Regions from separate parts of the Variovorax durovernensis genome, predicted to be linked through region 2. Evidence: riboswitches for the same ligand, from Rfam matches in the RefSeq annotation. Region 2 holds a riboswitch; the other holds the start of a gene.

Region 1 (5,241 bases), 1.2 Mb from region 2:
TGTGGCCGCGCAAGGCGTGGCTGCCGAGCGGCAGCTGCTGCGGGCCGAGGCCGGCCAGCCGCTTCTGCATGGTCACCCGGCCGGGCAGCAGGCCCCACATGCGATGCACGCTGCCGGCGTCCGCGTCCTCATGCGTGGCCAGCTCTTCGAACAGCACCATCATGCCGCCGCACTCGGCCCACACGGGCTTGCCGGCCGCCACGTGGGCCGCCAGCGCGGCGCGCATCGGCTCGCAGCGCGACAGCGCCTCGGCATGCAGCTCCGGATAGCCGCCGGGCAGCCAGACCGCATCGCAAGCGGGCAAGGCGTCGCCCGCGAGCGGCGAGAAGAAGGAAAGGCGCGCCCCCAGCGCGGTGAGCACGTCGAGGTTCGCCGGGTAGATGAAGGAGAAGGCAGCATCGCGCGCAATGGCGATGGTGCGGCCGGCCAGCAACGGCTCAACGGGCGCGGCAGGCGGCGCGGCATCGAAGCGCACCTGCGGCAGTTGCGCGATGTCCATCTGCCCCAGCGGCGTGCCGGCCAGCACGTCGGCCACGGCGTCGAGGCGCGCCATCGCATCGCCCAGTTCGTCCGCGACCACCAGCCCCAGGTGCCGTTCGGGCAGCGTGAAGCCCGCGTCGCGCGGCAAGGCGCCGAGCCATTGCGAGGGCTCGCGCAGCGCGTCTTTCAGCATGCCGGCATGGCGCTCGCTGCCCACGCGGTTGGCCAGCACGCCGGCCCACGGTAGCCCGGGACGGAAGTTCTGCAGGCCATAGGCCAGCGCGCCGAAGGTGCCGGCCATGGCATGCGCGTCGATCACGGCCAGCACCGGCAGGCCGAAGCGCACGGCCAGGTCGGCCGCGCTGGGCGTGCCGTCGAACAGGCCCATCACGCCTTCGACGATCAGCAGGTCGCAGTCGGCCGCCGCCGCGCGCAGGCGCTCGCGGCAGTCGGCTTCGCCGGTCATCCACAGGTCGAGCGAATGCACCGGCGCGCCGGTGGCCAGCGCGAGCCAGAGCGGGTCGAGGAAATCGGGCCCGCACTTGAAGGCCCGCACCCGCCGGCCCTGCCGCGTGTGCAGCCGCGCGAGCGCGGCCGCGACCGTGGTCTTGCCCTGCCCAGAGGCCGGGGCGGCCACCAGCACCGCGGCGCAGGCGGCCGCCGCGGCACCGGCGGTGTCGCTTCTTCGCGAGGGGTTGCTTATTGCGGCGTCCACTTGAGACCGACGTACGCGGTGCGGCCGGCGGTGGCGTACAGGCGTGCGTACTGGTAGTCCTTGTTGCCCACATTGTCGACCCGCGCGATCAGGTTCAGGTCGCGCGTGATCTGCCTGCTGGCCGACAGGTTCAATACGGTGTAGCCGCCGAGCTTGACGCTGTTGGCGGCGTCGTCGTAGCGGCGGCTCGAGGTCTGCACCTCGGCGCCCAGGGTCCAGCCGGCGACGCGCCAGTCGGCACCGAAGGTGGCGTGGCGCTGCGCGCGGCGAGCCAGCAGGTTGTGCGTGCCGAGGTCGCGCGGATCCTGGAAGTCGAGCGAGGTACGCAGGGTGACGTCGCCGATGCGGTGGCCACCCGACAGCGTGACGCCCTGGTAGCGGGCGCGCGCGGTGCTGGTGTAGCAGCCGAAGGACGAAGCGCAGCCCTTGGCCGAGCCATCGAAGCCGATCAGGTTGCGCACCTGGTTCTTGTAGACCACGATGCCGGCGTGCGAGGCGCCTTCGGTGTACTGCAGGCCCAGTTCGACGTTGCGGCTGGATTCAGGCTTGAGCGACGCCAGGCCGTACTCGCTGAAGCGCTGGTACAGCGTGGGCACGCGGAAGGCGGTGCCGGCCGACGCCGTGAAGCGCAGCGACGGCGTGATGGCGTAGCCGTAGGCGGCGCTGCCGGTGGTCTTGCCGCCGAACTCGCTGTCCTGGTCGTGGCGCACATGCAGCTGCAGCGAGTGCGGGCCCTGCACGAAGCCGTAGCCCAGCGACAGCGCGTCCTGCGCGCGGTCGCGCGACAGCAGCTTCGAGCTGGTGGTGGGCGCGTTGTCGAGTGCGTCTTCGCGGCGCTCGAGGGTGGCCGTCACCAGGTGCGGGCCGAAGCGGAATTCGTTCTGGAACAGGTAGCCGCGCAGGTGGGTTTCAGTGCGGTAGAACGAAGGCTGCGTCTTGTAGACCGATTGCGAATCAGTGATCTGCACGCGGGTGCTGTACACATCGTTCCACTTGGCCGACCAGGTGAGGCCGGCGGTGCGCAGCGTGTTGTTCGCGATGTCGTTGGCGAACAGGAACGGCAGCTTGGTCTTGTACGACACGGTGGCGTCGTAGCCGGCCTTGATGTCGCTCGCGAGCAGCGTGGCGTCGATGCGCTGGTCGGGGGCGATCTGGAAGCCCAGTTTCACGTTGCCCGAGGTGCTGTTGTAGCCGTCGCGATCGGGGCTGGTGAAGCCGTCCTTGACCACGTTGCGCTTGGCCACCGGCTGCACGTTGTAGCCCTTGCTCTCTTCATGTTCGACACCGAAGGAGTAGTCGAACAGGCCTGACTTTCCGCTCACGCCGCCTTCGATCTTGCGCAGGCCGTAGCTGCCGAAGCCGATGCCCGCGTAGGGCGAGACGCCCTCTTCGCCGCGCTTGGTGAAGAGCTGGATCACGCCGCCGACGGCATCCGAGCCATACACGGCGGCGGCCGGGCCGCGCAGCACTTCGATGCGGTCGATCTGCGACAGCGGAATGCCTTCCCAGCCGGCGCCGCCGGTCGACTGCGAGTCGATGCGCACGCCGTCGAGGTAGACGGCCGTGAAGCGCGTTTCCGCGCCGCGGATGTACAGGCTGGTGGTGTTGCCGATGCCGCCGGTGCGCGAGATCTCGATGCCGGGCAGGCGCGCCAGCACGTCGGCCACGCCGGTGGCGCCGCTGCGCTCGATGGTCTGGCGGTCGATGATCGACACGTCGCCCACCAGGTCCGACAGTGCCTGCGGCGTGCGGTTGGCCGTGACCACCGTCTCGCCGAGGGTGAGCGCTTCTTGCGCATGGGCCGGGCCGCCGAAGGCGGATGCCAGCGCCAGCGGCAGGCAGGCGAAGCGGAGACGGCGCGCGGGAGCGCGGCCACGGAAAACGGAAGCGTGGGAAATCATGAAATGTGCCGAACGAACGTCAATGCCCCGTGCCGGCTTCCCCGCCGGCACCTGGGCGCAATGGCTGCCTCGCGCACGGAATCTCTCGTGCATGCGGCAGCCGCCTTGTTGGCCGGTATCCGGGCTGGCAGAACGCCCCTCGCCGCCTTCCCAGGCACCTGTTTCAGGGTGCCCAGTGGCTGTGTGGATAGGGGTGACGCCTTGCGGCGTCGTCTGCTTGACCGTTGCGGGGGCAGCGCAGGCGGCTTGGGTCGGGCCCGGTACGCGCTCGAGGGCGTTCGGGGGACCTTCACTCCTGCTTCCCGTTGAACCGCGGCGCGTGAACCACGCCGCAGGCACCAACGGGCAGGATTTTAGGCCCTGGCGGACACGATTTAAGCCGAAAGTTGCGCACCGCTAACATCGCAGCAATGCGCCCGGCCTCGGTTTTCCTGAATATTCGTTCCGCGCTGCAGCGGCTTTTCGGCGTTTCGGGCTGGCAGTCGATGCTGCTGTGGTCCATTGCCGCGGGCCTGCTCGGCACGCTGGCGACCGAACTGTTCCGCGCGGCGCTCTATGGCTTCGAGCACCTGGTGCTGGGCCCCGGCGAAGGGCTGGTGGCCATGGCCAGGCACCTGCCGTGGTGGGCGCGCGTCGCCTGCCCCACGCTCGGCGGGCTGGTGGCGGGCCTGCTGCTGGTGCTGGCCAAGCGCGTGGCGGTGCGCAGCGCCACCTCAGACTACATGGAAGCGATCGTGCTCGGCGACGGGCGCATCCCGGTCGCGCAGACGCTGGTGCGCAGCGCGTCGTCGCTCGTGAGCATCGGCACCGGCGGCTCGATCGGTCGCGAAGGCTCGATGGTGCAGCTCGCGGCGCTGGCCGCCTCGCAACTGGGGCGGCTGCTGCGCTTTCCGGCGGAACGGCTGCGGCTGCTGGTGGCCTGCGGTGCCGCCGCCGGCCTCACGGCGGCCTACAACGCGCCCATCGCAGGCGCCTTCTTCGTCGCCGAGATCGTGCTGGGCTCGATCGCGATGGAGAGCGTGGGGCCGATCATCATCGCGTCGGTGGTGGCGAACGTCGCGATGCGCGCGCTGCCGGGCTATCAGCCGCCTTACAAGATGCCCGCATTCCCCGAGATCCACGGCGCGGAGGTGGCGCTGTTCTGCGTGCTCGGCGTGCTGCTGGGCTTTGCGTCGGTCGGCTTCCTGCGTGCGCTGCAGGGCAGCCGCGCGCTGTTTGCGAAGCTGCCGCTCGCGCTGCCGTGGCGGCTGGCGCTGGGCGGGCTGCTGATGGGCGTCATCTCGGTACCGATGCCCGAGGTCTGGGGAAACGGCTACAGCGTGGTCAACGCGGTGCTGCACACGCCGTGGCCCTGGACGCTGATCGCGATGGTGCTGGTCGCCAAGGCGGCCGCGACCATGGCCACCGCGGGCTCGGGCGCGGTGGGCGGCGTGTTCACGCCCGCGCTGTTCTTCGGCTGCATGATCGGCGCGCTGTTCGGGCTGGCGGTGCAGGCGCTGTGGCCGGCTTCCAGCTCGGCGCCTTTTGCCTATGCCATCGTCGGCATGGGCGCCTTCCTGGCAGGCGCGACGCAGGCGCCGCTGATGGCGATATTGATGATCTTCGAGATGACGCTGAGCTACCAGGTCATGCTGCCGCTGATGGCAGCGAGCGTCATCGCGTACTTCGTCGCGCGTTCGGCCAATGCCGGTTCCATGTACGAGATCACGCTGCGCCGCAACGAGCAGCGCGACGCACAGCTGCGCCTGCGCGGGCTGCTCGTGCGCGACCTGGTGCAGCCGGCCGAGACCGTGGTCGGCCCCGACGCGGACCGCGAGGCGATGAGCAAGCTCTTCCTGCAGCATCCGGTGAAATACCTGTACGTGGTCGACGCCGGGGGACGCTACCTGGGCGTGGTGCCGCTGGCCACCCTCGGCGCCGCACCGGCCGAAACGACAGCCAGAAGCCTGCTCTCCCAGGAGATACTGCCGATCACCGCCGACACCGGCCTGGGCGAAGCGCTGCAACGCTTCCTGGAGCACCGTGGCGAGCGCCTGCCGGTGATCGAGAGCGCGGCCAACCCGGTGCTGCTGGGCGTGGCGGCAAAGAGCGCGCTGCTCGCCACCTATGTGCGGCTGAGCGAGTAGTTTGAAACACGGGGGGAAG
Region 2 (5,241 bases):
CCGGACAAGCCCGAAAACGCGCGCGCAATGGCCTCGGCCTGCGCGGCATCGACGGGGCCCGGCACATGGCCGTCGCGTGCCGAGACCGTGTGCCGGCCGCCGCGCGCATCGACGATGCGCCACACGGGCAGCGGATCGTTGCCGCCCTGCATTTCCAGCACCATGCGCCTCGGCGGCTGTGCGCGTGCAGCGGGCGGCAATGCGTCGAGCGCGGCCGTGGGCGACACCGTTGCCTGCGCAAGGCGCAGCGGCCCCAGCCCGGCCAGCCGCTCGGCGTCCGTGAGGTTGGGATACCCCACGTACATCATCACCACGCCCGAGACAAACCACATCACGAACAGCAGGCAGCCGCCGATGCCCAGCCACCGGTGGGTCCAGTAGAGCCAGTGCCGGATGCGCGGCCAGGCGCGGCGCCATGCGGAAGTCATGCGTGGGTCGCTCAGAAATCGACCAGCGCCGAGAGTTCGAACGAACGCGGGCGGCCCAGCAGCCACTGGTTGCCGCCGTTCGAGAACGACACCGCATAGCGCCGGTCGGCCAGGTTGTAGGCGCGCAGCGCCAGCTTCAGCGAAGGGTTCGCTTGCCAGCTCACCGAAGCGTCGGCCACGGTGTACGAGCCGATCTTGCGCGAATTGGCGGCATCGACCTGGCGCGGACCGACGTAGCGCACGCCGAATGCGGCCTCCCACTGCGGCAGGAAGCGCCAGTTGAGCCACAGGTTGGCCGCCTGCTCGGGCACGCCGTTGGGCGTGTTGCCCGCGCGCGAAATCAGCTTGCCGCCGACCACTTCGTTGAAGTCGTCGTAGCGCGCGCGCAGCCTGGCGATGTTGGCCTCGAGGTTCAGCGTGGGCGTGAGCGCCATGTCCAGCGTGGCCTCGATGCCCTCGGAAGACTGCCGGCCGATCTGCTGCGTCTTGCTCGGGTCGCTCGCGTCGCGCGACAGCAGCTTGTTCTTCTCGATGCGGTAGGCCGCCACGGTCCAGGCGCCGCGGTTGTCGGCGAGCTGGCGCTTGTAGCCGACCTCGACCTGCTTGCCGGTGCTGAGCTCGAACGGCACTTGCGTGGCCGAGGTGCTGATGAGCGAGGTCAACGGATCGGCCGCGCGCGCCACCTGCGCGTAGAACGACTGCGACGCATCGGGCGCGTACACCACGCCAAGGCGACCGGTGGCGTACTCGAAGGTCTTGCCCAGGTTGTTGGCCGCGTTCTGCAGGTCGGCACGCGCGATCTTCGCGTGGTCCCAGCGCAGGCTGCCCACCACCGACCATTGCTCGTTGAAGGCCAGCTTGTCTTCGGTGAAGAAGGCGTAGGTGTTGGTGCGGGTCTTGTAGCGCGGCAGGTAGGCAACCGGCGAGGCGTAGTAGCCCGGGTTGAAGTTGAACGGATCGACCACCGAGCGGCCGCCGTAGGGCGTGTCGCTCGAATTCAGGAAGTCGATGCGGTTCACGTCGAAGCCCACCAGTACCTGGTTGGCCAGGCCGAACAGGCCGTGCCTGAAGGTGGCGTCGGTGCGGTTGCCGATCTGCTCCTGGTCGTGGCCGATTTCCAGGTAGTCGCCGCGCGTCACGCGGCGCGTGGTGGCGCTGTAGGTATAGGTCTCGCTGTTGCGCCAGTGGCGCCTGCTCTCCAGCCGGTAGAGCTGGTTGCGCACGGTGACCGAATCGTTCGGCGTCCATTGGGCCTCGAGGCGGGTCCACTTGTCGCGGTACTTGATTTCGGAGTCGTCGAGGTTGTAGTTCTGGCGCAGCGTCTGGCTGCTCAGGCGGCCGTCGATCAGCGGCACGCCGTAGTAGCGCTGCGGCGACTGCCGGCCCTCATCGTGCGAGAGCGTGAACTGCAGTTGCGGCGACACGTCGAGCCGCACGGCCGCGCCCACGGCCAGGCTTTCGGCCTGGCCGCGCTGCATGAAGCCGTCGGTCTGGCGCTGGCTGATGTCGAAGCGGTAGGAGAGCTTGTCGTTGATCGCGCCGCCGCTGCCGAAGGCGACCTGGCGGGTCGCATCGGAACCGATGGTGACCAGCGCCTGGTTCTGGATCGGGCCGCGCGTGGGCTTCTTGGGCACCACGTTGATCGCGCCGCCGATGGCGCCTTCGCCGTACATCACCGAGGCCGCGCCGCGGAGTATCTCGATGCGGTCGACCGACCAGGTATCGAACGGAAAGGTGACGGTGCCCGCGCCCGCATACAGCCGCGTCCCGTCGAACAGCTGCATCACCGAGCCGTGGCCCAGGAAGCCGCGCGCCGCCATCGCGGTGCCGCCGTTGCCGGGGCCGGGCGAACCGGTGATGCCGGTGGCGCGGGTGGCCGCCTCGATCATCGAGACGTCGCCGCGTGCGCGGATGGTGTCGCCGTTCAGCACCTCGATGCTGGCCGGCGTTTCCAGCGGCGTCAGGCCCAGGCGGCTGCCGGTCTGCGTGGTCTCGTCGATGGCGAGCCGCGTGTGGCGGTCGGCCTCGACCTGCACTGGCGCAAGGCTCTGGTTGCCGGCGGCCTGTGCAAGGGCCACGGAAGGCCCGAATGCCAGGCCCAGTGCCAGCCCCAGTGCCAGCCCCAGTGCCACCGGGATACCCGAAAGTCGCACACGTTGCGGCGCGCCCCTGCAATCGCGCGCCGGCCATGCTTGTCGGCTCATGTGATCTCTCCTCCGGCCCGCGTCCCCGCAGGCTCCTCTGTCCGAAAAAGGACGAAGCGGGAGAAGCGAAGGGGCGATGACGGTCCAAGCGCGGGCGCGAAGGCGGCAGGCCCGGACACGCACTCCCGCAGCGTCCGAAGGCGGTTTCCAAGGCCGGTATCCGGGCTTGCGGAGCGCCCGGTGGCGCACTGCCTTGTTTCATGCAGTGCGCGACCGGGCAGAAACCCTCGCCTTCCCACGCCGAAGCGCAGTGGCTGCCGGCCTCTTCAAGGAGGCGCTGGCTTGAGGATTTCCGATCCGCTGACCGTTGCGGGGGCAGCGCAGGAATGACCGTGTCGACAATGACTCGGCGCACCTGCTTCCCGTTTAACCCCGGCGCCATGGAATGGCGGGCGGGGCACCTTCGAACCGTGTGTATTGGTTTGATTCGTGAGAATTAACAAACCAAAACCGCGAAATTATAAGGAGCCGGTATTACCGTCCGGCCCGAACAGGCGCCGCATCACCGCCACGCCGGCCACGAGCGCATTCGAGTAGCTGGCGTAGGGCTCGAGCGCCGCTTCCAGCGGCTCGTAGAAGTGGGAGGCGTCACCGGGCTCCCCGGCCACTGCTTCCATCAGCACCCAGTAGAACTCACCCTTTTCCAGTTCATGGACGGTGAGCGCGATGTTTCTCGGTGTGGGCATGAAATGGATTGAGCAGTGCTTATTGGTGAATGGGTGGAGGCCAAGGCCGGTTGACAGCTTCCGGGCTTCTCCTACAGGGGGTCTTCCCCATGCAGCCTATGTTTGTAGATGCACAAGCAGGAGACAGCATGAAGAACTTCACTCTCGAACCCGGCATGCGATCGAGCATCGGCGGAGCCTTCTATCCGACCGGCTACTCGATGGTCATGTTTCCAGACGCGGAAGATGCCCGCCGCATAGGCCGCAGCCTGATCGAACAAGGCACCAGCGGCGACGAGGTCTACCTGCTTCCCGCGCAAACCGTGCTCGCCGAGATCACGCCCACCGTGGAGACGGCGGACGACCCCCTGCCTTCCGCCGGTACCGAGGGCGCCACTGTGCGCGCGTACACCAAGCTCGCGCGCGAGGGACACACGGCGCTGCTGGTGAAGACCAAGGACAGTGACGCGGCCGAACAGCTCATGGTGCTGGTGCGCACCGTGCCCTACTCCATCGCGCAGCGCTACCGCACCCTGGTGATCGAAGATCTCTGAGTTCGTCAGGCCGGGGCCGCCATCGACACGGCCCGCTGCACCACATCGCGCGCCATGGCCTGCGCGAGTTCCTGTTCGCCCAGGAAGACCGTCACGGCTGCCTCGCGCGTGAGCAGCGCGGCTTCCTGCTCGTTGTGGCTGCGGATCACGGTCTGGATGGTCGGGTTGAGCGTGCGCGCCGTCTCGATCATCTGGCGCACGTTCATCGCGTCGGGCGTGGCCACCACCAGCACACGGGCGCGGGCCACGTGCGCCTGGATCAGAACGGCCGGGTCGGCCGCATCGCCCCACACGGCTGGCGTGCCGGCTTCGCGCAGCTTCTCGACCAGCTCGCGGTTCTGCTCGGCGACAACGTAGGGGATGTCGTTGGCGTCGAGTTCGGCCGCGATGCGGCGACCGACGCGGCCGTAGCCCACCAGCACCACCTGGCGCGAAAGGTACTTGGCCTCGGTGGTCATGGGCAGCTCGGCCAGCGGGTCGTCGCGCGACTCGAGCCCCCGCGCGAAAGACGAATGCGCATGCAGCCATTTCTGCATGGGTGCTATCAGGCTGAACCACAGGGGATTGGTGGCGATGGAAATTAGCGCCCCCGCCAGCACCAGGCTCTGCCCCTCCACCGGCAGCAAGCCGAGCGACACCCCCAGCCCCGCCAGGATGAACGAGAACTCCCCTATCTGCGCCAGGCTCGCGCTCACCGTGAGCGCCGTGCCCAGCGGGTAGCGGAACACCAGCACCAGCGCGCAGGCCGCGAGCGACTTGCCCAGCACGATCACCAGCACCACCGCCAGCACCTGCAGCGGCCGCTCGATCAGCACCGAGGGATCGAACAGCATGCCGACCGACACGAAGAACAGCACCGCGAAGGCGTCGCGCAGCGGCAGCGACTCTTCCGCGGCGCGATGCGCGAACTGCGACTCGCGCATGACCATGCCCGCGAAGAAAGCGCCCAGCGCGAACGACACGCCGAACAGCGCCGCCGACGCGAAGGCGATGCTCACGGCGGCCGCCACCACGCACAGCGTGAACAGCTCGCGCGAACCGGTGCGCGTGACCTGCCAGAGGATCCACGGGAACACGCGCCGCCCCACCACCAGCATCAGCGCCACGAAGCCGCCGACCTGCAGCAGCGTGAGGCCCAGGGTCTGCCACAGCGGGTCGGCCGGCCCTTCTTGCGCGGCATGGCCGCCCAGCGTGCCGGCCAGCGGCGGCATCAGCACCAGCACCAGCACCATTGCCAGGTCTTCGACCACCAGCCAGCCGATGGCGATGCGCCCGGTGAACGAATCGAGAATGCCCAGGCTCTCGAGCGCGCGCAGCAGCACCACAGTGCTGGCCACCGACAGCGCCAGGCCGAACACCAAAGCCGCGCCGGGGCTCCAGCCCCACCACA

Evidence for each region. A riboswitch is a leader RNA that binds a small molecule or an ion and turns the genes downstream of it on or off. The one in region 2 is predicted to bind cobalamin.
Region 1: it holds a riboswitch for cobalamin, as region 2 does, so the genes downstream of both, ACWV14_RS19245 (TonB-dependent receptor domain-containing protein) here and ACWV14_RS13695 (TonB-dependent receptor) in region 2, are expected to answer to the same signal.

What each region holds. Positions count from the first base shown of each region.
Region 1 is NZ_CDRNCW010000001.1:4,048,114-4,053,354, forward strand. Features, by position in the region: gene ACWV14_RS19240 (cobyrinate a,c-diamide synthase) at 1-1,195, opposite strand, end outside; gene ACWV14_RS19245 (TonB-dependent receptor domain-containing protein) at 1,180-3,096, opposite strand; cobalamin riboswitch at 3,190-3,453, opposite strand; gene ACWV14_RS19250 (ClcB-like voltage-gated chloride channel protein) at 3,507-5,222, shown strand.
Region 2 is NZ_CDRNCW010000001.1:2,880,926-2,886,166, reverse strand. Features, by position in the region: gene ACWV14_RS13700 (PepSY domain-containing protein) at 1-428, opposite strand, end outside; gene ACWV14_RS13695 (TonB-dependent receptor) at 440-2,632, opposite strand; cobalamin riboswitch at 2,767-3,051, opposite strand; gene ACWV14_RS13690 (hypothetical protein) at 3,091-3,318, opposite strand; gene ACWV14_RS13685 (hypothetical protein) at 3,447-3,851, shown strand; gene ybaL (YbaL family putative K(+) efflux transporter) at 3,857-5,241, opposite strand, start outside.